One region of the Pantoea phytostimulans genome, then DNA from elsewhere that is predicted to be linked to it. Evidence: predicted binding sites of a transcription regulator. Region 1 holds the regulator's gene; the other holds the start of a gene.
What was found. The regulator CRP, encoded in region 1, controls carbon source genes, mostly activating them, when cyclic AMP is high. The targets are predictions, from matches to a motif close to ATGTGANNNNNNTCACAT.
Positions count from the first base shown of each region.

Region 2: a site for CRP is predicted at 5,229-5,246, ahead of ACF2G4_RS04900 (6-phosphofructokinase). Genes of this name have one in related genera too.

Region 1 is NZ_CP173698.1:2,703,346-2,718,082, forward strand. Features, by position in the region: gene tauA (taurine ABC transporter substrate-binding protein) at 1-247, opposite strand, end outside; gene ACF2G4_RS12695 (LacI family DNA-binding transcriptional regulator) at 515-1,495, shown strand; gene ACF2G4_RS12700 (LysE family translocator) at 1,497-2,099, opposite strand; gene ACF2G4_RS12705 (hydrolase) at 2,159-3,175, shown strand; gene ACF2G4_RS12710 (YheU family protein) at 3,179-3,397, shown strand; gene ACF2G4_RS12715 (phosphoribulokinase) at 3,459-4,328, shown strand; gene ACF2G4_RS12720 (OsmC family protein) at 4,483-4,887, opposite strand; gene crp (cAMP-activated global transcriptional regulator CRP) at 5,190-5,822, shown strand; gene ACF2G4_RS12730 (YccS/YhfK family putative transporter) at 5,880-7,955, shown strand; gene ACF2G4_RS12735 (aspartate aminotransferase family protein) at 7,973-9,193, opposite strand; gene ACF2G4_RS12740 (aminodeoxychorismate synthase component II) at 9,282-9,857, opposite strand; gene ACF2G4_RS12745 (putative adenosine monophosphate-protein transferase Fic) at 9,900-10,493, opposite strand; gene ACF2G4_RS12750 (YhfG family protein) at 10,483-10,653, opposite strand; gene ppiA (peptidylprolyl isomerase A) at 10,752-11,324, opposite strand; gene tsgA (MFS transporter TsgA) at 11,586-12,764, shown strand; gene ACF2G4_RS12765 (cytosine deaminase) at 12,802-14,085, opposite strand; gene nirB (nitrite reductase large subunit NirB) at 14,317-14,737, shown strand, end outside.
Region 2 is NZ_CP173698.1:1,018,508-1,033,244, reverse strand. Features, by position in the region: gene ACF2G4_RS04935 (thiol-disulfide oxidoreductase DCC family protein) at 1-227, opposite strand, end outside; gene ACF2G4_RS04930 (glucokinase) at 178-819, opposite strand; gene ACF2G4_RS04925 (PTS sugar transporter subunit IIA) at 816-1,253, opposite strand; gene ACF2G4_RS04920 (hypothetical protein) at 1,263-1,532, opposite strand; gene ACF2G4_RS04915 (class II fructose-bisphosphate aldolase) at 1,597-2,439, opposite strand; gene ACF2G4_RS04910 (PTS sugar transporter subunit IIC) at 2,426-3,793, opposite strand; gene ACF2G4_RS04905 (PTS sugar transporter subunit IIB) at 3,786-4,100, opposite strand; gene ACF2G4_RS04900 (6-phosphofructokinase) at 4,111-5,091, opposite strand; gene dld (D-lactate dehydrogenase) at 5,550-7,244, shown strand; gene ACF2G4_RS04890 (YceI family protein) at 7,463-8,077, opposite strand; gene pqqF (pyrroloquinoline quinone biosynthesis protein PqqF) at 8,172-10,454, opposite strand; gene pqqE (pyrroloquinoline quinone biosynthesis protein PqqE) at 10,454-11,620, opposite strand; gene pqqD (pyrroloquinoline quinone biosynthesis peptide chaperone PqqD) at 11,583-11,861, opposite strand; gene pqqC (pyrroloquinoline-quinone synthase PqqC) at 11,865-12,620, opposite strand; gene pqqB (pyrroloquinoline quinone biosynthesis protein PqqB) at 12,624-13,541, opposite strand; gene pqqA (pyrroloquinoline quinone precursor peptide PqqA) at 13,716-13,787, opposite strand; gene ACF2G4_RS04855 (dipeptidase) at 13,936-14,737, opposite strand, start outside.

The sequences.
Region 1 (14,737 bases):
GGCTAGAACCGATATTACCGATTTGTACGTCACCCGAAGCGAGTGCACGCAACACGCCTGCACCACTGTCGAATTTGCGCCAGTCAACCGTTGCGCCGCTCTCTTTCGCAAACGTATTGTCCGCCTGCGCAACTTTGGCTGGTTCCGCTGAAGTCTGGTACGCCACTGTGACGTTTACCGCTGCCGCCTGGAAAGTCAGCAGCGCCAATGCCGCCGCTAAAATTGACAATCGTCCTTTTACTACCATGATGCTGCACCCCGATGTTTTTATGATGCAGGCAGTTTCACTGAGACGTTTAATTTCATGAAGGAATTAAAAATTATCCCTAATAGAAATAAGTTCTTAGATCAAAATCCGCAAAACTCATGCACTGGATGCAATTAGAAAAGCAGTCAAGACTGCAGTTGATAACGTTAAGAAAGCGTAAAGGCGGAAATAGGTTATGCGCTCACATTCGGGTTGTGATATTGGTATATCCTCTTTTTTGCTGGCGAATGAAGGGCTTTGTGTTCGATGTCGATAGAGAAAGTTGCTCAGTTGGCTGGCGTATCCAAAGCCACCGTTTCAAGGGTTCTGAACCAACATCCCGGCGTTAAACCGGCTACCCGCCAAAAGGTCTTATCAGCTATTTCCGCCAGCGCTTATCAGCCAAATTTGTTAGCGCGCCAACTGCGTACGTCACAAAGCCATATGTTAATGGTGTTAATTTCTGACATCACTAATCCCTTCTGTTCACGGGTAGTTCAGGGGATTGAAGCTGAGGCTGAAATCCACGGTTATCATATTTTGCTCTGTCATTCGGCTTCACAGCTGCAGCGCGAAGCGGCCTATCTGGCCTTGCTGACCGGGAAAGTAGTGGATGGCGTGATTACTATGGATGCGGCGGCAGGTTTACAAGATCTCAACACCATCATCGGCAATGCGCCTTGGGTGCAGTGTTCGGAATTCGATCCGCTGATTCAGGCTTCTTCTGTCACCATCGATCATCTTGGTGCCGCACGTGACACCGTGCATTATCTGGCAGGCAAAGGACGTAAACGCATCGGGCTGGTAAACGGCGATATGCGCTATCTCTACTCACATCATCGTGAAAAAGGGTATCGCCAGGCGATTGAAGAACTGGGTTTGGATTGGATGGGCGTGGCCTATGCCGAAAATATCTCCTGCGAAGCGGGTAGCAAAGCGTTACGCGAACTGATGACGAAGCCGGAACCACCGGATGCGGTGTTTGCCGTTTCTGACGTATTAGCGGTTGGCGTGATTCATACCGCGCTGGAAGCCGGGTTTCGGATACCCGAAGATTTAGCCGTTGTGGGCTTTGACGGTATTCCTTTTACCAGCAGCCTGAATCCGCCGTTGACCACTATCGAACAGCCGATGTATCAGCTCGGCGCGCGCAGCGTGCAGCTGCTGCTGGAAAAAATTCGCCATCCACGTGCGCCGATTATTCGGGAAGTGTTGCCCTGGAAGCGCGTTGAACGCGCTTCCAGTTAACTCAATGCCAGATCAACAGCACGCAGGCTGCGGTTAATGCGCCCATTGCCACGTTGAAAATTGTCCAAGCCCGGCGGCTGCGAAGGATGCGGCCAATCATCGCGCCAAACCCCATCCAGATTACCCCTGACAGCAAATTCACAATGAACATGCCAAGGCTAATTGCCATCACGGAATGGCGGTACGCCTCGCCCGCCAGACTAAAGCTGGCTACCGCGCCCAACGCCATTAACCAGGCTTTGGGATTGATTAACTGTAATAATCCGCCCTGCCAAAATGGCATGGGTGCTGCGGGTGCATCATCGGTTTCCAGTTTTTCATAAGCTGCGGTCGCAATCTTCCATGCCAGCCACAATAGATAGAGGCTACCGGCAATCTTAAGGAATAAATGCAGTGAAGGATAAAGCACGATCAGGCCGCCCACACCGAACGCCACCATCAGTAACATGACCTGCATGCCGATCATGATGCCAATCATCAGCGGAATGGTGCGCATAAAGCCAAAATTGGCGCCCGAGGCGGTGAGTAACATATTATTAGGGCCTGGCGTGATCGCGGCGACCCAGAGAAAACCCAACATCGATAAAAAAAGGCTCAGTTCCATGAAAATCGGGTGCTCCTCACCCCATCAAGCAAAAAACCTATCGAAGCTAACAGTGTGATATGGAACAGACAAGCCTTTACGACATGAAATTTACTGGCAGTGCAGATGAACGTTTTAACGCACCCGCGGGCTTACGCAACCCGCATCTGCAAACCGTGCTGCCGCGCCTGCTCAGACGCCATGTAACGTTGCAGCCACACTGGCAGCGGCTCGATCTGCCGGATGGCGATTTTGTTGATCTGGCGTGGAGTGAAGATCCGCAGCAAGCGCAGCACAAGCCGCGCGTGGTTCTGTTTCATGGCCTTGAGGGGAGTTTTACCAGCCCTTATGTACATGGTTTGATGCAGATGTGTCAGGCGCGCGGTTGGCTGGCGGTGGTCATGCATTTTCGCGGTTGCAGTGGCGAGCCAAATCGCCTGAACCGTATTTATCACTCCGGTGAAACCGGCGACGCCAGCTTTTTCCTGCACTGGTTACGCGCGCGCTGGGGCCATGTTCCCACCGTGGCGGTTGGTTTCTCGCTTGGCGGTAATATGCTGGGCTGTCTGCTGGGTCAACAAGGCAACGAGGCCGCACTGGATGCAGGCGTAATCGTTTCGGCCCCACTGATGCTTGAGCCCTGTAGCCTCCGGCTGGAGCGAGGTTTCTCACGCTTCTATCAATATTACCTGCTCGCTCAACTCAAGAAAAACGCTGAACGCAAGCTGCTTGCCTGGCCGGAAACGCTGCCGGTGGATTTAACTCAATTGAAGGCGTTGCGCCGTTTACGTGATTTTGATGATGCGATCACCGCACGTGCCCACGGCTTTACGGATGCCAGCGACTATTATCGTCGTGCCAGTGCTTTGCCTTTATTAAAGGCGGTGCGTAAACCGCTGCTGATCATTCATGCCAAAGACGATCCGTTTATGAGCGATGAAGTGATACCGCGCAAAGAACAATTATCTGCCACTATTACTTATCAGCTGACGTCACATGGCGGCCATGTTGGTTTTGTCGGTGGTACGCTGCGTCAACCGCAACTGTGGCTGGAACAGCGCGTGCCGCAATGGATTTCCCCTTTTTTGGATTGCTAACCCGTGATTATTCCCTGGCAAGATGTTTCGCCCGAAACACTCGAAAATCTGATTGAAACCTTTGTCCTGCGAGAAGGTACCGACTACGGCGAGCATGAGCGCAGTCTGGAAGACAAAGTTGCTGATGTACGCCGCCAGCTTGAGCGTGGCGATGTTGTGCTGGTGTGGTCTGAACTGCATGAAACGGTAAATATCATGCCGCGCAATGAATTTCGCAGCTAATGCGCTAACGAGAAATTCATGCTAACAATGCTCTTCGCCCGACCTCACAGGGAGTTTTTTTATGTCTGCTCGGCATCCAATTATCGCGGTGACCGGCTCCAGCGGAGCCGGAACCACCACCACCAGCCTCGCCTTTCGTAAGATTTTTCAGCAGCTGGATCTGCACGCGGCAGAGCTTGAAGGCGACAGTTTTCACCGCTTTACCCGCCCGGAAATGGACATGGCGATCCGCAAAGCGCGCGATCTTGGACGTCATGTCAGCTATTTCGGTCCCGAAGCCAATGACTTCGGCCTGCTAGAACACTCTTTTATCGAATACGGTAAAAGTGGTCAGGGTGAGTCGCGCAAATATCTGCATACCTATGATGAAGCGGTGCCGTGGAATCAAGTGCCCGGCACGTTTACACCCTGGCAGCCGCTGCCGTCGAATACGGATATTTTATTTTACGAAGGCCTGCACGGCGGCGTTATGACAGCGCAACACAATGTGGCTGAAAACGTCGATTTACTGGTTGGCGTAGTGCCGATTGTGAATCTGGAATGGATTCAGAAGCTGGTGCGTGATACCAGCGAGCGCGGGCATTCACGTGAAGCGGTGATGGATTCAGTGGTGCGTTCAATGGAGGATTACATCAATTTCATTACCCCACAGTTTTCCCGCACGCATATTAACTTCCAGCGCGTTCCTACCGTAGACACGTCAAACCCGTTTGCCGCACGCACCATTCCGTCGCTGGATGAGAGCTTTGTGGTGATCCATTTTCAGGCGTTGGAAGATATCGATTTTCCTTATCTGCTGGCGATGCTACAGGGATCGTTCATTTCGCACATTAATACGCTGGTGGTGCCGGGCGGCAAGATGGGATTAGCGATGGAGTTGATTATGGGGCCATTGGTAAAACGATTAATGGAAGGTAAGCGGATTGAATAAATATCTACCCTAAATAATTCGAATCGCAGGAAGATGGCAACGAATGAATCCTGATGAGCTGATTAAAGTAGATGTTACCGGTGAATGCGGGCAGTCAACGCACCAGCAATTTGAAAAATGATGGATAGAGAGGCCGAGAGTCGGCCTCCAGCAATTACCGTTCTTTCACTTCATAGCTGTGGGTCATTTCTACCCCTTTACCCAACATGATCGCGACTGAGCAATACTTCTCAGCCGAAAGATCGACAGCACGTGCAACCGCTTTGTCAGCCAGCGCTTTGCCGCTGACAATAAAGTGCAAATTAATATGCGTAAAAATACGCGGCGCTTCTTCGCGACGTTCGGACGTCAGCTTCACCTCGCAATCCACTACATCATTGCGGCCTTTCTGCAAAATGGTGACCACATCAATCGCGCTGCAACCGCCCGCTGCCATCAACACCATTTCCATTGGGCTAGGGGCTTTATCGCCGGCGTTGCCGTCCATCAAAACCTGATGACCAGAAGAGGATTCACCAAGAAACGTTAGACCTTCAACCCATTTCACTCTTGCCTGCATGATTTAGCTCCCAGAATATGCTGATTTGCCGCCAGAGTACGCTTTCACCTGGTAAACAGCAATCCAGAGAAATCCGCACTTTGCTGAAGCGAGACAACACAAGACAGTCGGCAAAAGCTGTGCTACAAACAGAGCTGAAAATATTTTTCGTCACTCGATGACGGAGCCGGGAAGAATTAAGCGCACTGCGCCAAATGCAGCCCGAATAATTTCCAAAATGGAAAATGCTTTACGCTTTCATCGCCTGACAGGGAAACTGTCCCCTGTATTTTGGGCACGATTACAACAGAGGATAATAGCGAATGGTTCTCGGCAAACCGCAAACAGACCCTACACTCGAATGGTTCCTGTCCCATTGCCATATTCACAAATATCCATCCAAAAGTACGCTGATTCACCAAGGTGAAAAAGCTGAAACGCTTTACTACATCGTGAAAGGTTCCGTTGCGGTTCTGATCAAAGATGAAGAAGGCAAAGAGATGATTCTCTCCTATCTGAATCAAGGCGATTTTATCGGCGAGCTTGGCCTGTTTGAAGAAGGTCAGGAACGCAGCGCTTGGGTACGTGCGAAAACCGCGTGCGAAGTGGCGGAAATTTCTTACAAGAAATTCCGTCAGTTGATTCAGGTAAACCCGGATATTTTGATGCGACTGTCGTCGCAGATGGCGCGTCGCTTACAGGTAACGTCAGAAAAAGTGGGTAACCTCGCTTTCCTCGACGTGACTGGACGCATTGCACAAACACTGCTTAATCTGGCCAAACAGCCAGACGCCATGACGCATCCCGACGGCATGCAAATTAAAATTACTCGTCAGGAAATTGGCCAAATTGTTGGTTGTTCACGTGAAACCGTGGGCCGTATTTTGAAGATGCTGGAGGATCAGAACCTGATCTCAGCACACGGCAAAACCATCGTCGTTTACGGCACCCGCTAATTCCTGTCACTCCCGGCGTGATGGCAACATCACGCCGTTATTATTTGCGCTGAGCTGATGTGGCGTCGAATCATTTATCATCCTGAGATCAATTATGCCCTGCGGCAAACGCTGGTCCTTTGCGTGCCCGTTGCGCTCGGCTGGCTGTTTGGCGATCTGCAAAAAGGTCTGCTGTTCTCATTGGTTCCCGCTTGCTGCAATATTGCTGGCCTTGATACGCCCCACAAGCGCTTCTTCAAACGCCTGATCGTTGGCGGCGGCCTGTTTGCACTTGGCAGCTTTCTTATTCAGTGGCTCACGCTGAAAGGCATTCCCCTGCCCGCGATTCTGTTTGTCGTGCCGCTTTTGCTGGGTGTAACGGGTGAGATCAGTCCACTTCACGGGCGTTTACTGCCCGGCGCGCTGATCGCCTCTATCTTCACCTTAAGCCTGATGGGGCACATGCCTGTCTGGGTTCCGCCGCTGCTCTACATTGGCGGTACGCTGTGGTATGGCCTGTTTAACTGGTTCTGGTTTTGGTTGTGGAAAGAGCAACCAATGCGTGAAAGCCTGAGTCTGGTCTATCGCGAGCTGGCAAATTATTGCGACGCGAAATACACCTTGCTGACACAACTCACCGATCCTGAAAAGGCGCTGCCACCTCTGCTGGCGCGTCAGCAAAAAGCAGTGGATTTGATTAATATCTGCTATCAGCAGATGCATATGCTGTCTGCCAACGGTGATGAAACCCATAAACGCCTGAAGCGGGCTTTTCAAGTTGCGTTGGATTTACAGGAGCATATTTCGGTCAGTCTGCATCAGCCGGAAGAAGTGCAAAAGCTGGTTGAGCAAAGCCATGCCGAAGCGGTGATCCGCTGGAACGCTAAAACCATTTCTGCACGGCTGCGCGTCTTAGCTGACAATATCCTTTATCACCAGCTTCCCGATCGTTTCTCAATGGATAAGCAGCTGGGCGCACTGGAAAAAATTACGCGCCAGCATCCCGATAACCCGGTCGGCAATTTTTGTCTTTACCATTTCAACCGCATCGCCCGCGTGTTACGTACGCAAAAGCCGCTCTATCAACGTGACTTAATGGCCGATCGCCAACGTCGCCTCCCGCTTCTGTCTGCGTTGCGTAGCTACCTAAGATTCAGATCCGCCGCACTGCGCACCGCCGGACGGTTTTCTGTGATGCTAATGTTTGGCAGCGCGTTGGCGATGTTTTTCAATATCCCCAAACCCTACTGGATTTTGATGACCATTATGTTCGTCAGCCAGAACAGTTACAGCGCCACGCGGGTTCGTATTCAGCACCGTGCGCTGGGTACTTTTGCTGGATTGGTGATTGCGGCCGCCACGCTGCGCTTCGCCGTCCCGGAATCGCTGGTGCTGTTGATCATGCTGGCCATTACTTTTATCAGTTATGTCTTCACTCGCCAGTTTTATGGTTGGGCAACGATTGGTTTTACCGTCACAGCGGTTTATTCGTTGCAGTTGCTGTCACTGAATGGCGCGCAATTTCTGCTGCCGCGCCTGATGGATACCATAATGGGCTGCCTGATCGCCTTTGGCGGTATGGTGTGGCTGTGGCCACAATGGCAGAGCGGTTTATTGCGTCAAAATGCGCATGATGCGCTGGAAACTTACCAGGATGCGCTGCGCATGTTGCTGGGGCCTGAACAATCGGCTGAAAAACTGGCTTATCAGCGGGTGCTGGTTAATCAGGCACATAACGCCTTGTTCAACTCGCTCAATCAGGCGATGCAGGAGCCGGGTTTTAATTCGCAATATTTAAAAGATATGCGCATGTGGGTGACACACAGTCAGTTCATCGTTGAACACATTAACGCCATGACCATTCTGGCGCGTGAACATACCATGTTGCCCCCTTCACTGGCGGAGAGCTATTTGCAGTCGTGTGAAATTGCCTTGCAGCGTTGTCAGCAGCGGCTGGAGTATGACGGGAACAGTTCTCAGACCAACGTGTTGGAAGCCGCAGAGAACATCAACGAAGGCCCGATTACGGTGTTAGAGCAGCATGTTAAACGCATTCAGGCCCATCTGAGCGTGATGCATACCATCTCGTCTTTGGCCTGGAGCCAGCGCCCGCAACACGGTCGCTGGCTGGTGAGGCATTTGCGGAAAAGCTAATTCACGGAGAAAAGGCGTTACGCGTTAAGCACCTTTTCTACCGCTTTGGCGAAACGCATCATGCCTTCTTCAATATCGGCGGGCTCGATCACCAGCGATGGCGCAAAACGAATCACGTCGGTGCCAGCCACCAAAATCATTAAACCTTCTGTTGCGGCAGCATTCAGGATGTCTCGCGCTTTGCCTGCGTGCTGCGGTTTCAGCGCCGCGCCAATCAGCAAACCTTTACCGCGAATATCTGAGAACAGATCGTGCTTCGCATCAATAGCCTTCAGCGCTTCAACATATTGCTGACGACGCGTTTCAACCCCGTCCAGGACTTCCGGTGTGTTGATGATGTCCAACGCAGTTTCGGCAATGGCGCACGCCAGCGGATTACCGCCGTAAGTGGTGCCATGCACGCCCGGCGCCATGGTCGACGCGATTTCATTGGTGGTCAGCATCGCGCTTACCGGAAAACCGCCGCCCAACGCTTTGGCCGAGGTCAGAATATCTGGCGTCACGCCATAATGTTCATAGGCAAATAGCTTGCCGCTGCGACCCATACCGCTTTGTACTTCATCCAACACCAGCAGCGCCTGATGTTGATCGCACAATGCGCGTAGGCCTTGCATAAATTCCGGCGTGGCGGGCATCACGCCGCCCTCACCCTGGATCGGCTCAACCACGATGGCACAGGTGTGATCGTCAATCACCGCTTTGACAGCGTCCAGATCGTTGAAAGGCACATGCACAATATCCGCCGGTTTTGGACCAAAGCCATCGGAATACTTCGGCTGCCCGCCAACCGATACGGTAAACAGCGTGCGGCCATGAAAAGCATTGTGGAAAGCGATGATTTTGCTTTTGAAAGGACTATGACGCTTATAGGCATAATAACGCGCCAGCTTGAAGGCGGCTTCGTTAGCTTCTGCGCCAGAGTTGGCGAAAAAAACGCGGTCAGCAAAGGTGGCGTTGATTAACTTGCTGGCAAGACGCAGCGCCGGTTCGTTAGTAAAAACATTGCTGGTATGCCACAGCGTTTCACCCTGGCTTTTCAGCGTTTCTACCAGCGCCGGATGGCAGTGGCCCAACGCAGTCACCGCGATGCCGCCTGAAAAGTCGATATACTCTTTGCCTTGCTGGTCCCATACGCGACTGCCTTTGCCTTTCACCGGCACAAACTGCGCTGGTGCATAAACAGGCAAAATAACGTTATCGAACGTTTCCCGCGTTACCGCAATTTTTTCCGCTGCCATTGACGACCTCATTTGATTGTTTGTTGAGCCAATGTGAAATAATAATCACAAAATATGCATAAAAAATCATTCAAAGGCAAACAGTGTTTTACTGATCAAGGAAATTGCGCAGCAGTTGATGCCCTTGTTCGCTAAGAATGCTTTCTGGATGGAACTGTACGCCTTCCAGCGCCAGGGTTTTGTGGCGGAACCCCATAATTTCATCGGGTTGCCCGTCGCGCAGGCTCCAGGCGGTAATCTCAAATTCGTCTGGCAACGTATCACGCTGGACGATCAAAGAGTGATAACGCGTTACGGTAAGGGGATTATTCAGATGGCGGAACACGCCGCAGCTGGTGTGTTGAATGGCAGAGGTTTTCCCGTGCATCACCTGACGCGCGCGCACCACTTTGGCTCCATATGCTTGCGCGATAGCCTGATGACCCAGACAGACGCCCAGTATCGGTATACGTCCGGCAAAATGGCGAATCGCCGCCAGCGAAATCCCCGATTCATCCGGTGTACAAGGGCCGGGCGAAATCACCAGATGCGTCAAAGGCAGCGCCTCTATCTCTTCCAGCGTGATGGCGTCATTGCGCACCACGCTGACTTCTGCGCCGAGTTCGCAAAAGTATTGGTAGAGATTCCAGGTGAAAGAGTCGTAGTTGTCGATGAGCAGCAGCATGACCAATCCTGAGTGGTTAAAAGCGCCGCCATTCTACAGCTGTTACGCTATCTCACTCACCACTTTCGTAAAGACCTTCTCAAGCGGCTTGAGGTCGCCGGAAGCACCCGCCTGATTTGCAGCGTTCCATGCTTCAGACTCGATTTTTTCCCACTCCAGCAAATAACCTGCATGCAGCGCTAACTGTTCGAAGAAGATGCGTTGCGCGCGGCCATTTCCCTCACGGAAAGGATGCAGCACGTTGATCTCGCAATAATAATGCGCCATACGCTGCACAAACGCTTCTGGGGAAAGATCGGCTAAACCCTTCTCCTCCTCCAATGCGCTCATGAGGGTATTCCCCTCTTTTTCGATATATTCGAAATGGCAAAATGGCGTATCGCCGCGCCAGATATCGATAGTACGTAGCTCGCCTGCCCAGCTGTAAACATCCTGGAAAAGGGTGCGGTGAATATGACAAAGATAGGGCAAACCCAGCGTATAGGTGCTGAGCTCTAACGTAGCAAGCCGCGCTGCGCTGAAGCTTAACTCCGCTTTGCGTAGCTGAGCGGCATCGTGAATATCAAGGCGATTTTTCAGCACATCATCGTTATGCCACAGATAAGGATCGCGGGCGGCAGCAATATTATTGGCCATATTGCCTCCTCAACGATTCCAGTCGCGCCTGAGCATCTTCACCTTTCAAAGCCAGCTCATTTAACGTGAAGCCTTCAAGCCGACAGCTCGCCTGATAGCTGGCAGCACGCCGCTGTTGCCAGAGCGCAGATTTTTGTTTGTCTGTGAGTTTATGTGCCATGTCGCCTCCTGCTGGGATTTGCCCTAAGTATAAGAGCAAAATTTTCCTTTGCCGGAGGCGGATAGGGTTCGCCATCGGGAGATGGCGATATAAGTGCGTTAAGGCAGGACTTTCGCGGAAATGATAACTACCGGTTTTGACGGTACATTCTGGTATGGGCCTACATCTTTCGTTGGCACCTGAGAAATTTTATCGGCCACTTCAATGCCTTTCACAATTTTACCAAATACCGCATAACCAAAATCACGCTGGCCGTGATCGAGGAAGGCGTTATCTGCCACGTTCAGGAAGAACTGGCTGGTGGCGCTGTCTTTATCAGCCGTACGCGCCATTGAAATAGTGCCACGCAGGTTACGCAAGCCATTGTCCGCTTCATTTTTAATTGGCGCATTGGTCTGTTTCTGCTGCATATCCGTGGTGAAGCCGCCCCCCTGAACCATAAAGCTCGGGATCACACGGTGAAAAATAGTATTGTTATAAAAACCGCTGTTCACATAATCGACAAAATTTTTCACTGAAACCGGCGCTTTTTGGTCGTTCAGTTCGAGTTCGATATTGCCGGCAGAAGTAGTAAGCAGAACGTGTGTATCGCCTTTAGCGGCTAATGCCGAGGCGGAAACTGAGGAGAGCGCTAACAGGGCAACTGCCGCTGTCAAAGTACGTTTAAACATGAAAGATTCCTTACCTTGGAGAGCGAGCTCAAAACGTGATTGATTGTAAAGAGCATGTAATACAAGAGCCAGCGTTTTACCTTAATTTACGCTGAGCTCAACGAAACAGCGCAAACGTTAAACCCAACGTCTTACGTGACTAAAATCACACATTCAATGAAATATGGATCCTGATTTTCACTGGTTGTTTATTAAGATCACAGTTGCGTTTACACTTTCTGACACTTTTGCCGACCTTCCGGTTCTTAACAGGTTCAGAACATGACAAACCGAAATCGACTAGGCCTTACCTGGATCAGCTTCTTTTCGTATGCGCTTACCGGCGCGCTGGTGATTGTCACCGGCATGGTAATGGGTGATATTGCGAAAGATTTCCAGATCCCTATTTCTAGCATGAGTAATACCTTTACCTTCCTTAATACCGGCATTCTGGCGGCAGTTTTTCTTAACGCCTGGTTGATGGTTATTATCCCGCTGAAGCGCCAGTTGATTTTCGGCTTCATATTAATGGTATTTGCCATCATTGGCCTGATGACCAGCCGCGATCTCAGCATCTTCTCGCTATGTATGTTCGTGCTGGGTGTGGTCAGCGGCATTACTATGTCGATTGGTACTTTCCTGATTACCCATATGTACGAAGGTCGTCAACGCGGTTCACGCCTGCTGTTTACCGACTCCTTTTTCAGCATGGCAGGCACGCTGTTTCCGGTGCTGGCAGGGATTCTGCTGGCGCGTCAGTTGCCGTGGTACTGGGTTTATGTCTGCATCGGCGTTATCTATGTGGCTATTTTTGTTCTGGCGATGTTTATTGAATTCCCCGTGCTGCGCAAACCAGAAAACAGCCCAACCGTCGAAAAAGAGAAATGGGGCGTGGGCGTGCTGCTGCTTTCCGTTGCCGCGCTGTGCTACATCCTCGGCCAGCTTGGCTTTATCTCTTGGGTGCCAGAATACGCGACCAAAACCATGGGCATGGATATCGCCAGCGCAGGTCAGTTGGTCGGTAACTTCTGGACAGCCTACATGGTTGGCATGTGGGTGTTCAGCTTCCTGCTGCGTTTCTTCGACCTGCAACGCATTCTAATGGTGTTAGCGGGCCTCGCCACGGTATTGATGTACTGGTTTGTCAGCAGCAACGACGCCAGCATGTTGAGTTGGATCATCATGATTCTGGGCTTCAGCTCCAGCGCAATTTACACCACCATCATCACGCTGGGTTCGCTGCAAACCAAAGTCGCTTCACCGAAGCTGGTGAACTTTATCCTGACCTGCGGCACCGTTGGCACCATGTTGACCTTTGTGGTTACCGGTCCGATTGTTGAAAAGAGTGGCGTACACACTGCGCTCTCTACCGCGAATGGCTTGTATGCTGTGGTGTTCGTCATGTGTGTGCTGCTGGGTTTTGTTACCAAGCATCGCCAGCATGGTCACGTTACGCATTAATCCCCGAGGGCGGCGTTACGGCGCCGCCCTGCCTCGTTCAGCGTTTAAAATCCACCCGCTCTGCTTCCCGTAAATAAATCTCGCTCTGCGCCGGTTGGGTCGCCGCAATCAATGCGCCACCACGAATCGAATAGCGTACGGGAACCTGTCGCCTTACTGCATCAAAACCGTTCTCTGCCGGTAGAATAATCAGGTTGGCATCATTACCGACCTCAAGACCGTAACCGCTGAGATTCATGGTCTTCGCGCTGTTGTGAGTAATCAGCTTCAGTCCTGCATCAATCTGCTCATATCCCATTAGCTGACAAACATGCAGCCCCATGTGCAGCACCTGCAGCATGTTGGCGGTGCCAAGCGGGTACCAGGGATCAAACACATCATCATGACCAAAGCAGACATTAATATCCGCTTCCAGCAGCTCTTTTACCCGCGTAATACCGCGTCTTTTGGGATAGGTGTCGAAGCGTCCTTGCAGATGAATATTCACCAGCGGATTTGCCACAAAGTTAATGCCTGAAAGGCTGAGCAAACGAAACAAGCGTGAAGCATAAGCGCCGTTATAAGAGTGCATTGCCGTGGTATGACTGGCGGTTACGCGCGCGCGCATGCTATCTCGATGTGCCAGCGCCGCCACGGTTTCAACAAAGCGTGACTGCTCATCATCAATCTCATCGCAGTGCACATCCACCAGCTTGTCGTAACGATTAGCAAGGGCAAATGCCTTATGCAACGACTCCACGCCATATTCGCGGGTAAATTCATAATGGGGGATCGCGCCGACCACATCCGCGCCCATGCGCATCGCCTCTTCCAGCAACGCTTCACCATTGGGATAAGAGAGAATCCCCTCCTGCGGAAACGCCACAATCTGGATATCAATCCACGGCGCCATGTCCGCTTTCAACGCCAGCATGGCTTTCAGCGCGGTCAAGGTGGGATCAGAAACATCTACGTGGGTACGCACAAACTGAATGCCATTCGCGATTTGCCACTTCAGCGTTTGCATCGCGCGCTGCTTTACATCTTCATGGCTGAGCAACGCTTTGCGCTCAGCCCAGCGCTCAATGCCTTCAAACAGCGTGCCGGATTGATTCCACGTCGGTTCGCCCGCCGTTTGCGTGGTATCGAGGTGAATATGCGGCTCAATAAATGGCGCACTGGCTAATCCGCCTTCTGCATCCAGCACCGCATTCATCTGCTCGGCGTGCTGCGACTGCTGATGAATAGCGGCGATCTTGCCTTCAGCAATATCGATCTGCCACTCTCCATCACGCCCGGGCAGGCGCAAATTGATAATCGACTTCAGGGACGGTTTGGTCATAGCGATGCGTTCTCCATTCAGACGTATTCGCTTAAAGCTAGCACGATTCAGCTTCATGATGAGAGCGAGCCAGATAACGCTTTTTTCAGCAATATAAGCGAGTTAGATAAAATCTTTCAAAATCAGCCATATAACTCTAAATAGGTATATAAAGCCCTTATTGATATACATCAATAAGGGCTAAAAACGTCGCGCTATTGTAGCCGCAGATATCGCAAATTTGAGGCAACAATGAGCAAGCACAATGTCGTCATTATTGGTAACGGCATGGTCGGCCACCGCTTCATAGAAGAGCTGATCGACAAAGCTGATCCTGGCCAGTTTTCGTTGACCGTTTTTTGTGAAGAACCCCGCGTCGCCTATGATCGCGTTCACCTTTCTGCATACTTCTCCCACCACACCGCCGAAGAACTTTCCCTGGTTCGCGAAGGCTTTTACGAAAAACATCAGGTCAAGCTGCTGCTTGGTGAACGCGCCATTACCCTCAACCGGGAAGAGAAGCTGATTCACTCTAACACCGGTCGCGCCGTTCATTACGATACGCTGATTTTTGCCACCGGTTCTTATCCCTGGATTCCGCCCATCAAAGGGGCCGAGGGCAGCAACTGCTTTGTTTATCGCACGATTGAAGATCTCAACGCTATCGAAGCCT
Region 2 (14,737 bases), 1.7 Mb from region 1:
AGCCAATGCTGTTGATCGGCAATATAGACAATGGTACTGACATTTTCTTGCGGTAAACCGGCCCACTTCAACAAGGTTTTACCCTCTTCACTTTGCACTGAGGCAAAACGAACCTGCCGCGCCACACGATGACGCAGCAGGAAATTTACCCAGCCATTACAGAGTTTGCAGACGCCGTCATAAAGCACGACGCTCTCGCCCGGTTGCAGATAAGGCGGTGGTGACATGATCATCCTCTTTCACGCGTTCACTCAGAGGAAAAGTGTAGCCTGTTGTCGCAAGTTGGTGGCGCAACCATTTAACGGCGCGTAGCTGATCGGCCTCTTGCGAACCCACGCGTAATACCGGCCCAAGCGCCATCGGCTGGGCTTGCTCCGCCAACCGCCGCAGCTCAGGTAAGTATTCCGCTCCCGGATGGCCTGGCATACGTTGCGCGAGTCTGGATTGATAGCGCGCCACCGCTTCATCAGGGGTAATTTGCAGCCACAGCTCCAGCACTTCGCTTACGCCCGCCTGCTGCAACCCCTGCTCCAGCACATGTTTAGGCTGAAAACCAAACCAGGCATCAATTAGAAAAATGCACTCTGCAGGTGCCTGACCGACTATTTGCCAAATCGCCTGATAGGCCGCGCAGCCCAGCTGCCGATTGCGCTGGCGATCCACGGGCGCGAAGCTGGCCATAAAAGGCTCTTTCACGCTGTCGAGAGTCAGCACCGGCAAACCAAACTGCTGCGACATCAGCCGGGTTAAGGTGCTTTTACCCGAGGCAGGAATGCCGTTTATCAGCACCACACGTTTTAGGGGAGTTTCATGGGTCATAAGATGGCGATGACCTCCGCGACGCTGCTGGCCTGACGTAAGCGAACCAGCGTATCCTCATCCTCCAGCAACGATACAATGGCGCGAATGCCCTCTTCGATATGCGCATTGCTGTCGCGCGCGCCAAACATAATGACAATATCGGCCTTGTCGCTGCCTTCAAATGAGATCGGCTCAGAGAGCAAAATCATACTGAAACAGTCGCGGATCACACCGGTTTCGGGTCGGGCATGGGGAATCGCAATCCCCTCTTCAAATACGTAATAGGCGCCGTGCGTTAGGGTGTTGGCAATTACCGCTTCCGGGTAAGAGGCTTTGACGTAGCCTCCGCTGACCAGCGGTTGCGCCGCCATAGCGATAACCTGACGCCAATCCGTGGCGTCGATGCCGACCTGAATCGCGTCTGCCTCTTGCAATAACTGTTTAATCGTCATTACGGCTCCTTAAATCGATTTGCGAACAACATTGCGCAATTCATCGATTTTGACAAACAGCGGATCAATTTCATTGCGATAACGTCGACTTTTCGCAAATACCGTTAATGCACGGTTATATTCCAGCATTAATTGTTTCTGCGTTTCGCCATCGCGTGGATTAATAGCCAGCTTGTTTTCTAATGCCGTTATTTTCTCACGGCTTGATTCAGCCAGACGATCCTGCTCTTCCTCTTGCTGGCTATTATTTGTCGCACTCTTTTTCATGAATCCAAACATAGCGTCTCCCGCCCCGAATGGTGCCGGGGCACCTCAGGTTAATGCATCATTTAGGATTAAAAAATTAACGGAATAACTGCATCTTCTCGACTAATACACTCGTGACTGCATCATTAGCCGGGACGAGAAAATTACGTACGCTGTCGTTCACTTTGCCTTTTTCAAAGGTATTTTTGCATTGGCTTACCCATTGAACATTCATTTCCGTGCCGACATTCACCTTTTCAATACCGCTGCGGACGGCTAACCGCATATCTTCATCACTGACGCCAGTGCCACCGTGTAACACCAGCGGCGTGCGCGTCGCCTCGGTGATCTCAGCTAAACGTTGATGCTGAATGTGCGCCTTGCCGGTGTACAAGCCGTGAACCGTGCCAATAGAGATAGCCAGCATATCCACGCCGGTTTCATCGACAAAACGCTTGGCGTCATTCACGGTGGTGAACGCAATCTCCTCCATCGCCACCACTTTGCCATCTTCCGACCCGCCAATCGCGCCCAGTTCTGCTTCAACAGAGACATTTAATGGCCGCGCCATATCAATCACTTTACGAGTATTCGCAATATTCTCTTCGATGGATAAATGCGAACCGTCATACATCACAGAACTGAAGCCGGTATCAATTGCCAGTTGAATGGAGTCGAGGTCAGAACAGTGATCTAAATGCAAACAGGTTGGAACATTTTTACTTTCTGCCAGCGATTTAATCGCATCAACCAATAATCTGTGCCCAAGATATTTTGCGGTGCCGGTCGAAATCTGAATCATTAATGGGCTGTTGGTTTTTTCCGCCGCTTTGAAATAAGCGGGCAACATCTCAAGGCAATGTAAATTAAACGAACCAACAGCTTTGAATTCACGGTCTTTAGCGATATGTAACAGCTCGGCGAAATTATAAAGTTTCATGAATTTTTTCCTCTTGCGGCTTAGTGGGTTTTCCGTTAACAAACCAGGCAATAGCGGTAATAAAGGCAATAAACAGGGCGACGAACAGCCAGTTATTTTGGAACGCATGTCCCAGAACCAAACCGGTGCTGATGACATCGGAATCGCTGAAGGTGACACCGGTGAAGCCGTAGCTTTCCAGCATCGGGACCAGAATTGCAGGCAGAAGGGTAATAAACAGACCGTGAACGAAGCCGCCGATTATCGCACCACGACGTCCGCCCAACGCATTGCCAAACACGCCTGCGGTGCCGCCTGCAAAGAAGTTGGTCAGCAGGCCTGGCAGGATCATCGCCAACCCAAACATCGGGAAGACGATCATGCCGACCACCGAGCCCACCGTGGTGGCCAGGAAGCCAACAATCACGGCATTCGGTGCATACGGGAACATCACCGGGCAATCAAGTGCCGGTTTGGCATCAGGTACCAGACGCATGGCGATGCCACGAAACGCAGGAACTAACTCGTTAAGCAGGAGACGCACGCCGCTGTACAGCACAAACACCCCAGCAACGAACTGGATAGACTGCATAAACGCATACATCAGGTAGTTCATGCCGTTGCTGTATTGCGCGATAAATGCCGGGCCTGCGGCGACAGCCGGAATCAGGTACATCGGCACCATCACCACCGCCATCGCTAAGTAAGTGTCTTGCAGAAACTTGAAGTTGTCTGGCAGCTTGAGGTCTTCGGTTGAGCGCGATCCTTTGCCGACCACTTTCGCCACCGCCGCCGTCACCAGATAGCCAATGGTGCAGAAGTGACCGAGCGCGACATCGTCAGAATCCGTAATACGTCGTACCACCGGTTGTGCCAGCGCAGGCATAACCACGGCCATGATGCCGCCAAAAATGCCGCCAGTAAGGATCAGAGGTAAGCCTGTCAGCCCCGCTTTATAACCGATGACAGCGCCAATTGTGGCCATCCACAACAACGCTTGTCCGGTCAGGAAGATATATTTGAACGGGGTAATGCGCGCAATGATAATGTTGACGATGAAAATCACCAGCAAGGTCAGTGCCACTTCAGAACCCAGTTCGCGGTTCGCTAACCCGGCGATGGCAGCCACATCGGTGATATAACCCTGCATGCCAAAGCCGTGCGTAAATATGGTGTTCAGGAAGGTTAATGTGCCGACAATGATATTAATACCGGCCATCATAATTAAGAACCCCAGCAGGGTTTTAAAGGTGCCTTCCACCACCTTCCCTGCAGATTTTTTTTGCAGCAGCAGACCAATCAGGGCAATAAAGGCGATCAGAATTGATGCCTGCCCTAATAAGTCTTTTACCAGGAAATCAATCACACTATTCATGGCTAGGAACCTTCATGTTGTGTTCTTTTAAAAACGCCACGAGCTTCTCCTCAATTTCCGTTTTATCGGTGAGCTTATTGAGAATAATGACGCGTTTAATCTGTTCCGGGCTGGCGTCGGCATTCAATACATCAGCAAAGGCTTTTTGCGTCAGAATGATGTCGGATTTAAAGGCGTTGGCTTCAGATATTGTGGTGTGATCAATATCCGCTTCAATTTCCAGTTTCTTTAATACCGATTTAGCGCTCATCTCAATTGCAAAACTGGATCCCAGACCGCAACCACAAACACATAAAATTTTCAGCATGGTGTTCTCCTCACAAGATATTCAGTTGTTTAGCGAGTTTATAATGGTGCCCTTCAATATCGACCAAGCGTTTCTTCATGCTTATTAAATCAATGGGAATCGGTTTATTGCTGCCATTAATAATGACCGCTTTATTCCGCATTCCAGATTGAATACAACGAACCACTTCACTGGCCATAATGGTGCCTTGGTAAATCTCTTCACAGGTAGGATCACCATTACGCAGACCGTAACCGATAATGGTTTTGCGAATACGCACGCCAATCATCGGTTCAAGCTGTTTAATCAGGGTATCGATCGCCCCTTGAAAACCAGGAGAATATTCGCGGGTGTAACCTTCTGAACAGAGGATCACCACGCTGTTCTGCGCGGCCAGTCGCTGCGTAATACGCTCAGCCAACTGCAGCGTGGGGATTTGGCATTCTGGAATCAGCGCAAAATCCGCATTGGATTTAATCGCGGATTGCAACGTTAATTCCCCGCAATAGCCACCCAGCAATTCCACCATAAAAACGCGACCGGTTAACGCGCGGCCAGTATTCCGCAATTTCGCCACTTCTTTTAAAACTTGTTCGCAAGCCGTAGAAAATCCGATGGTGTAATCACTGCCAAACACGTCATTATCGATGGTCATACCGACGCCAAAACAATTAACGCCAAATTCACTGAGTGTATGCAAAAATTGCAGTGAACCATCGCCACCCGCCATCACTAATACATCAATGCGTAGCGACTTCAGCTGGCGCGCAATTAATTCATATTCGCTGCGCACTAATTTTTTATCGGTCCTGCCAGACTGCATGACCGGAATTGAGGCGATTGAAAAATCCATTAAGTCGCGTTGGGACACGTCCTGGTGACGATTGGCTAATAAACCCGGTATGCCGCCGTTAAATAACACCATATCCGCTTGCGCCATCCGACCCATTTGGAAAATAAAATTATTAATACCGGTGACATCACCGCCGCTGATCACCATCCCAATTCTCATATTGGACACTCCATTGGCTGTATTGCGTCTGGAAATCATTGTTGCGGGATAAGAGCTTTGTATTTGCAATGAAGATCACATTAATGACAGGAATTTTTAAATGCAGAGCGTTGACACCAGGTTTTCATGACTGATTTATGTGATGATTATCACAATATGAATCTCAGGTTAAATAATAAAAAAACATTACACATCAATAGATTAACCATTAATGACTTCGCGCGATTTTTTAACACGTGCTTTCTCTTTTTTCGCTTTAACAGCACAATTCAAATTTGTGATTTTCACCTCATTTTCAGCGGTTCAGTCGCTTATTTATCCAATTTATTATCCGCCCTCATAATTAAAAACAGCAGGTGTAAATAGTGCCTAAAACCTAATTTAGCGCCGATCAATGATTGACTTGCCCCAAGGTCAGCCTGTCCAATAAGGCGTTTATTCACTTCAGAAGAGAAATCATGACGTCCTCGCAGGAAATGCTCCGCCAACTGGGTGAGGTGGTCGGCGCTAAACAGGTATTGACCCATCAGGATGATAAAGCCTGGTATACCAAAGGATTCCGGGTTGGACGTGGCGAAGCCTTTGCCGTTGTTCTGCCACAAACGCTGTGGCAACTGTGGCAAACGCTACAAGTTTGCGTTGCAAACGATGCCATTATCTTAATGCAGGCTGCCAATACTGGCGTGACGGGCGGCTCGACGCCGGACGGCAATGATTATGATCGCAATGTCGTCATTGTCAGTACGCGGCTGTTAAAAGGCGTGCAGGTTATCGATCAATCGCGTCAGGTGATCGCCTTCCCTGGCTCCACATTGACCGAACTGGAGAACACTTTAAAACCGTTGGGACGCGAGCCGCATTCAGTGATCGGATCGTCCTGCATTGGGGCGTCGGTGATTGGCGGTATTTGCAATAACTCCGGCGGCTCTCTGATTCGACGTGGCCCGGCATTCACAGAAAAATCGCTTTTTGCGCGTATTCATGACGACGGTCGGCTGGAGATGATCAATCATCTCGGCATTGCGTTAGGCGATACGCCGGAAGAGATGCTGCGTCGTCTTGAACAACAGGAATTTACCACCGGCGATCAGCCTGACTGGGACGGTAAAATCTGGGCTGACGATTACGCCGATCAGCTGCGCGATACGCAGGCTGACAGCCCTTCTCGCTTTAATGGCGACATGCGTTACCTGCATGAAAGTTCGGGCAGCGCAGGCAAAGTGGTGGTGTTTGCCGTGCGTCTGCCGACGTTTGAAGCCAGCCAGAAAAGCGATACATTTTATATCGGCACCCCAGATGAGAAAGCGCTGGTAGCGCTGCGCCGTTATTTATTGGCGAACATGCACGAATTACCGTTACAGGCTGAATATATCCATCGCAACGCGTTTGATTTAACGGTGCGTTACAGCAAGCACATGTATCTGGCGATCGGCAAGCTGGGCGCACAGGCACTGCCCGGCTTGATGGCCAGGAAAGCCAAGTGGGATGTGCGCGTCAGTCATCTCAAATTTCTACCCAGAAACAGCATCGATAAAATGCTGCAATTTTTTAATCAGGTCACACCGCGCTTCGTTGCGCCGCGCATTCTTGATTACCACGCACGCTTTGAACATCATTTGATGATTAAAGTTGAGGCGCAGCAAACGGCGGAACTGCAGCAGTTGCTGGAAAATTTCTTCCGCGATCAAAACGGCGAGTTTTTCCTCTGTAACGCACGCGAAGCCGCGGATGCGTTTCTGGTGCGTTTTGGCGTGGGCGGCTGCACTATTTCGTATTGCGATTATCTTGGCTATAACCCGGATGAGCGGTTAGTGGCGTTTGATGTGGCTCTGCGCCGCAACGACGAGAGCTGGCGGCTGGTGTTGCCGGATCATCTGGCTGACCAGGTTCAGGTGGATTCTTGCTGTGGGCATTTCTTCTGCTTCGTCAATCATCAGGATTACGTGCTAAAACCTGGCGTAGATGCGAAAGCGTTTAAAGCGGCGGTGATTGAGGTGTTGGAGCAGCGCGGCGCGAAATATCCGGCGGAGCATAATGTCGGGCATTTATACCACGCATCCTGTGAGCATGAGCAGCACTGGCGTCAGTTGGATCCGACCAATAGCTGTAATCCGGGAATTGGCAAAACCAGTAAGAAAAAGTATTGGGGCTGAAGGCAAGAGTAGCTGGCTGGCCCCCACCTCAATCCTCTTAAGTGCGAGGTCGTTTGTCCCCCACCTCAATCCTCCCCCATACATGGGGGAGGAAGATGCTGCCCTATGCTAACTCTGTAGCTGCATTTGGCAGCGTCTCCTTCCTCCGCTTCGCGGGGGAAGGCCGGGATGGGGGCCAGCGCGCAGATGAGGTCGTTTGCCCTAAAGCAAACGGCGACTTACTTACCGTAAGCTTCAGTCGAAATCGTCAGCGTGATCTCATCGCTCACCGCAGGGACATACTTATCCAGCTTGAAATCAGAACGCTTAATAGTGCCGGTGGCATCAAAACCAATTGCCTGCTTCTTCACCATCGGGTGCATCGCTTGCTGATTCAGCGTGGCATGCAGCGTAACCGGTTTAGTGATGCCTTTCAGCGTCAGATTACCTTCTACATCAAATTTATTGTCGCCTTTCGCCACCACTTTGGTGCTATGGAAAGTCGCATTAGGATATTTAGCCACGTCGAAGTATTCCGCGCCTTTAAATTCTTTGGTCAGCGCCGCAACATGGCTGTCGATTTTGCTCACCGGCAGCGTAACGTCTACGCGTGATTGCTCAGGATGATCTTTGTCAAACACCAGCGAACCCGTTGAGTCAGGGATATCGGCGGTTGGATGTGAAAAACCAAAGTGTGTCCAGGTCGCAATAACCGAAGTGTGCTCAGGATTGAGCTGATAATGCATGGCTTCCGCCTGCGAGAAAGGGACATACAGACTGGCAACAGCTAACAGTGGCAGCGCAATGCGCTTAACGTTTTTCACACGATATTCCTTATTAAAAAACAGATTCATTAGGAGTGTCGTCTAATATGGCAGGAATAAACAGTGAAGAGATTTGCTGATATTTTTCAAATAAATTCAGCAATATCGCAGCGTGACTATCACATTAACGTCCAGCTGTAAAAAGCACCCGCCAGCGGCGACGCTGATTCGTTAAGCGAGTATGCAACTGTTGCAGATCGCCTAACGTCAGCGCATCAATGCTTGTTTGCGTCATATCGTGCAAACCCTGCTCCCTTCGCAATGCCGTTAAGGCCGCATTGCTCTCATCAACACGGAGCTGCGTTTTTAATGCTTCGATATCCAGTGTAGCGATCTCATTGTCCAACGAGCGTAAGAATCTTTTGCAATGCTGTAACAACCTACCGACGCTAAGGTTGGGTGATTGCAGCGCAAACAGTACGCCGTCGTGATCCGCGCTACGTAAATAACGGCTACTCACCACGTAACCGATCTGCTGTTCCACCCGTAAACGCTGGAAAAAACGCGGTTCATAGATCTGCGCTAAAGCACGGAGTGCCGCGAGCGGGTGTCGTTGATCCAGGGGGATAAACAGTAACAACGCGTTATCGCGACCAGGATGATCAATGCGCGACACACCACTGCGTGAAGACAAAGGGGCACTGCGCAGCAGTGGATTAACGGGCAGTGAAAACGTGGCTAAGCGCCGTGCAATGACATGGTGCAGAGCTTCACTTCCCCCGCACAGCACGGCCCGCCAGCAGGTCGGGCTACTTGCAGAAGTTAAGTGCTGAGGCAACCTCTTCAGCAACTCACGAATGGCGATGCTTTCAGGTTGCTGCGGATCACTACCAGAACGATTATCCGCGAGCGCATCAGCAACCTGTTCCAGCGCCCAGTCCGCAAGCTTCTGGTTATCCGGCAGGCGAAGAGTCAACTGCCAAACGCCCTGCGCTTCCCTCCATTCACCGCCGCCACCTACATGACGCAACGTGGCAAACAGCGGGCGCAGTCGCTTCGCGCACGCCTCACCAGACTCGGAAAGATTACTGAAAAATTCAGGGCGCAGAATCAGGGTTGCTGCTTTGTCTGACGCAAGGTGCAACAATGTCACGGCAGCGGTTGGCAGTGGCGAGCAGATGAGTTCGGTTTTTAGCGGATAAAAAGCGAAAGCGGTAACAGCAGATTGACGCTGTGGTGCTGTTTCTCGCGGCGCTAAGCTAAGCTCAAACCCTTGGGTTTTGACGCTTTCGCCCAGCGCTTTATTTGAATAAACGGCATTCGAGCAAAATAGCGTAGCGGAAGGCGCAGCCTGTAATGCCGCGATAAAAGCGTGAAACCTTTTCGGCTCGGCTGGCGCAAAACCCAACACGCGCTGACGCAGCTGCTCCAGCGGTGACAGCGCGTTAAAACGCTGCTGCGCCAGTTGCAGATAATGCATCTGCTGTTCTTCACAGGTTTCCCCGATAGCCTGTAAAGCGTGTTGCACGCTTTGACTCAGCCGATCGGGCTGCTCGGTGGTGAAAATCGCCACCAGCCAAAGCTGCTTATCCGATTGATAAAGCCACTTCAATTCGATTTCGCTGGCAATACCGCGCTGGCGCAAAGATGCCATTAAACCGCCGGGCGCATCATCCAGTAAAAACTCACGCAATAGCGTGACGTTGTCACTCCATTGAGCATCTAAGATCCACGAATGCCAGTATTGGGCTACGCCTTCGCTCAGCATGGCGTGCGGCTTCATTTCAGGGAGTAATTGCAGTGGCGGTATAGTGAGTTGAACCTGACCTTGCGGCAGCGTTTCAGCAAATCGCTGCGCCAGATGCGCCAGGTCATCTAACGATTGTGGTCCCTGCAGCCAAAGCTGCAGGTTACTGGCAACGTAAAAACGCTGATGAAAATCACGCAGCGCCTGCTGCAACGCGACAACGTTAGCGCCAAAGGCATCGGCGCTACCTATTTGAAAGCGATGAAATGTGTGTGGCTCAGCGACCAGGCTAAACAGCGCCGCCTCAGCCTGCGCAGGCACGTGATGCTGAAGTAAGCGATATTCAGCATCAATGACGGCCATTTCCTGTTTGATCGCCGCAGTTTCAAACAAGGGCGCGCAGAGCATATCGTGCAACCGCGCTAATCCATCCCCAAATCGAGCCGCTGTGATTTCAAAAAAATAGGCGCTGTGCCGCGCCAGCGTGGTGGCATTAACACGTCCGCCGTTAGCCTGAATCCAGCTCATCAACCGATCGCGATCGGGCCAGCGCTGACTACCGGTAAACAGTAAATGCTCCAGCAAGTGCGCTAAACCTGGCCAGCGATCCGGTTCGTCATGACTGCCCGCCTTAACCTGTATCAACGCTGCCGCATCGCGCGCATCAGGTTGATGCACCAGCGTCACGGCTAATCCATTCAGGTTCAGGCGGCGAATCATCAGATGTTACGTGACTTATAAATCAGCTGAGAATTGCTGCGGTTACGGAATTGCAATTGACCAATTTTGATATCACTGCAATCCGCTTCGCGACGGGCTTCAAGAATTTTGCCGTGATGCGGCGATTTGCTGCAAACCGGATCGGCGTTGTCCGCATTGCCGGTAAGCATGTAAGCCTGACAACGGCAGCCGCCGTAATCCTTCTCTTTTTCATCGCAAGAGCGGCAAGGCTCCGGCATCCAGTCGTAACCGCGATAACGATTAAAACCAAACGAGTTATACCAAATGTCATCCAGGCTCTGCTCAAGCACCGAAGGAAACTCAACCGGCAGCTGGCGCGCGCTGTGGCACGGCAGCGCGGTGCCTTCCGGCGTTACGCTGAGGAAGATCGCACCCCAGCCGCCCATGCAGCCTTTCGGTCGCTCTTCGTAATAGTCGGGAGTAACAAACAGTAGATTGGTCAAATTACCGCTTTTACTCATGCGCTGGCGATAGTCGTTAACGACGCCTTCTGCCCGCGCAATTTGCTCACGCGTGGGCAATAAACCTTCGCGATTGAGCTGTGCCCAGCCATAAAACTGGCAGGTGGCGAGTTCAACATCATCCGCTTCCAGCTCAATGCAGAGATCGATGATTTTGTCGATCTGGTCGATGTTATGGCGATGCAAAACAAAGTTCAGCACCATCGGATAGCCGTGCGCTTTCACCGCTTTTGCCATCTCCAGCTTCTGCTGAAAGGCTTTTTTCGACCCTGCCAGTGCGGCGTTCAGCGTTTCATCGCTGGCCTGAAAGCTGATCTGGATATGATCAAGCCCGGCGTCAGCAAACGCATCCAGTTTGTTGTGCGTCAGGCCAATGCCAGAGGTGATCAGATTGGTATAGAAACCTAAATCACGGGCGGCACGGATCAGCTCAGGCAGATCTTTACGTACCAGCGGCTCACCGCCGGAAAAGCCCAGCTGCACACTGCCCATGGCACGCGCCTGACGAAACACCTCAATCCACTGATCGGTGGTGAGCTCTTTTTCTTGCTGAGCGAAATCCAGCGGATTCGAGCAGTACGGACACTGCAGCGGGCAGCGATAAGTCAGCTCCGCCAGTAGCCATAGCGGCGGATTGACGCCGGGTTTAAGCGGGTTCACGGAATTGTATCCACTTCTGTTCATAGGCTGATTGCAGGAATTCTTTTACGTCCGCGCCAACGCCACCCGCTTCCGGGAAACGCGCATCAAGCGTGGCAATAATGGCTGCAATATCTTGCTTGCCATCGACCAGCTCCAGGATCGCGACAGCGGTTTCATTCAGCTTGGCCATGCCTTCAGGATAAAGCACCACATGGCTATCCTGCGCGGCTTCCCACTGCATACGATAGCCGCGACGAAACGCGGCGATAGTGTTGTCATTCATCATTTATACCAGTCGAGTGGTGTGCCACGCCGCCTTGTCGGTGACGGTGTGATAAGGCGGACGCTTAAGTTCATAGGCCATGGTCATGGCATCCAGCATCGTCCATAAAATATCGAGCTTAAACTGCAAAATTTCCAGCATGCGGTTCTGTTTTTCTGGTGTGGTGCAGAATTCCAGCGCCAGCGCCAAACCATGCTCAACATCGCGGTTCGCCTGGCCCAGACGGTTGCGGAAGTAGAAATATCCCTCTTCTTTGATCCACGGATAGTGCTGCGGCCAACTGTCGAGGCGCGACTGGTGGATCTGCGGAGCAAAGAGTTCCGTTAACGAACTGCATGCCGCTTCTTGCCAGTTGGCGCGACGGGCAAAGTTAACGTAAGCATCGACCGCGAAACGCACGCCGGGCAGCACGTGCTGCTCTGACAGCAGCGCTTCGCGATTCATGCCCACCGCTTCACCCAGACGCAACCAGGCTTCGATGCCGCCCTCTTCGCCGTTGCTGCCGTCGTGGTCAAGAATACGCTGCACCCATTTACGACGCGTGGCCGGGTCCGGGCAGTTCGCCATGATCGCTGCATCTTTCAGCGGAATATTGGTTTGATAATAGAAGCGGTTTGCTACCCATCCCTGAATTTGCTCGCGCGTCGCCTGACCGTTGTGCATGGCGATATGGTAAGGATGATGGATATGGTAATAGGCGCCTTTGTCGCGCAGCGCCTGCTCAAAAGCCTGTGGCGACAGCGTTTCAGTGATCTGCATGATTTAGTCCTGAAGGTGGATCGCCATCCCGTCCCAGCTCACCTCAATGCCCTGTTGCGTCAGGAACTGTCGTTGGGGTGATTGCTCATTAAGGATCGGGTTGGTGTTGTTAATGTGAATAAGAATTTTGCGTTTGGCCGGTAACGACGCCAGCAGCGCCATCAAACCTTGCTCTTCTGCCAGCGCCAGATGCCCCATCGCTTTGCCGGTGTTTTTACCCACACCCGTGGCAAGCAGTTCATCATCTTGCCAGACGGTGCCGTCGATCAGCAGGCAATCGGCCTGTTTTAACCACGGCAAAATTACGTCATCAGGTTCACCGAGGCCCGGCGCATACAGCAGGGTTTGACCATTGGCGCGGTTTTTAATGAACAGCGCCACGTTATGACCCGGCAACGGGCGATCGCGGTACGGCGAATAAGGCGGCGCGTTGCTTAAAATAGGGATAGCCGTGAATTGCAGGTCGGGACACACATCCACGCTAAAGGTGTTCAGCGGCGCAATGGGACGATGCTGCAAGCCGCCGTTCCAGTGTTTCAGCATAGTGAAAATCGGAAAACCGCTGGTGAGATCGTTATGCACTTCTGGCGTACACCATACCTGATGCGGGCAGCCTTCTCGCAGGCTCAGCAAACCGGTAGTGTGGTCGATTTGGCTGTCTGTAAGGATGATGCCGCCAATATTCGTGCCGCGCAGAACGCCCTTTTTAGTTAATTCTGGGGTATGGAGGATCTGCTGGCTGATATCTGGCGAGGCGTTACACAGCACCCAGTCTTCGCCATTATCACTCAGGATGATTGAGGATTGGGTACGTGGTTGGGCCTGAATAGTGCCATTACGCACGCCGTGACAATTGGCACAGTTGCAGTTCCACTGAGGAAATCCGCCACCGGCGGCCGATCCGAGGACTTTAATAAACATGAAGGAAAACCACGTGTTGAAATAATATCCTGAATAATTCACGTTGCATGCGGACGGTAACGGCCTTTTCCCAAGCGCTGACTCACGTCAATGACCGGGAGCGCGTTCAGCCAATGCATCTGCAGCTTGAAGTATGACGGATAAAAATGCCCGCACGAGTGGCGGGCATAAACATTAACGGTTGGAGATGTACAGCGTCACTTCCAGACCTAAACGCAAATCAACAAATGCTGGTTTTTTCCACATAATTCTCTTCCTCATAAAGTAATGAACAGATGATTATCTGTCTGAAACAGTTGCGGCAGGGACTCAAATGCGATCCCCATCACAATTTTGCCGACAGATGTTGCGCCAATGCTGCGACGAGATCAACCCGCAAGACGTAAGGAAATTGTTATCGCTGCCAGGTCGCGTGTAAAACGCGCTGCCAGTTTCCCCACGCCAGCTTTTCTAACAATGCCTGATCATAGCCTGCATCGCGCAGAGTGGCGAACAGCTTGGGTAATCCACTGACATCGCCTAACGCATCGGGCGTGGATATGCCGTCAAAATCGGACCCCAACGCCACATGATCGCTGCCCATTGTCCTTAGCAAATGATCACAATGCTTAACAATTTCTGCCAAAGGGGTGTCGCTGTCACGTTTACCGTCTGGCCGTAAGAAGGCGTTACCAAAGTTGATCCCGACAACACCGCCGCTGTCGCGAATCGCGCCCAACTGCGCATCGGTTAGATTACGCGGCTGAGCGCATAACGCATGAGCGTTGGAATGGCTGGCGACGAGCGGAGCGGTAGAGATCCGCGCGGTGTCCCAGAACGCTTTTTCATTCATGTGCGATACATCAATCATCATCCGCAGCGCATTCGCCTGCTGGATCAACGTTTCGCCTGCCACCGTCAACCCCGGCCCGGTATCGGGTGAAGCGGGAAAACTGCCGCTAACGCCCGTACCAAAACGGTTAGGCAAGTTCCAGAACGGCCCTATACTGCGCACGCCTGCTGCGTAGAATGCCGCCAGCAATTCACCTTCGCCATCCAGCGCATCTGCGCCTTCGATATGTGCCACCATCGCCAGCACGCCTTGTTCGCGGCACTGCGCAATCTCAGTTGCGGTGCGGCAAATTTTGGCTCGCCCGCCAGAGGCATCGGCAATCTGCTGCAAAATATCGAGCTGCTGCCACATGATCTCCAGCGGC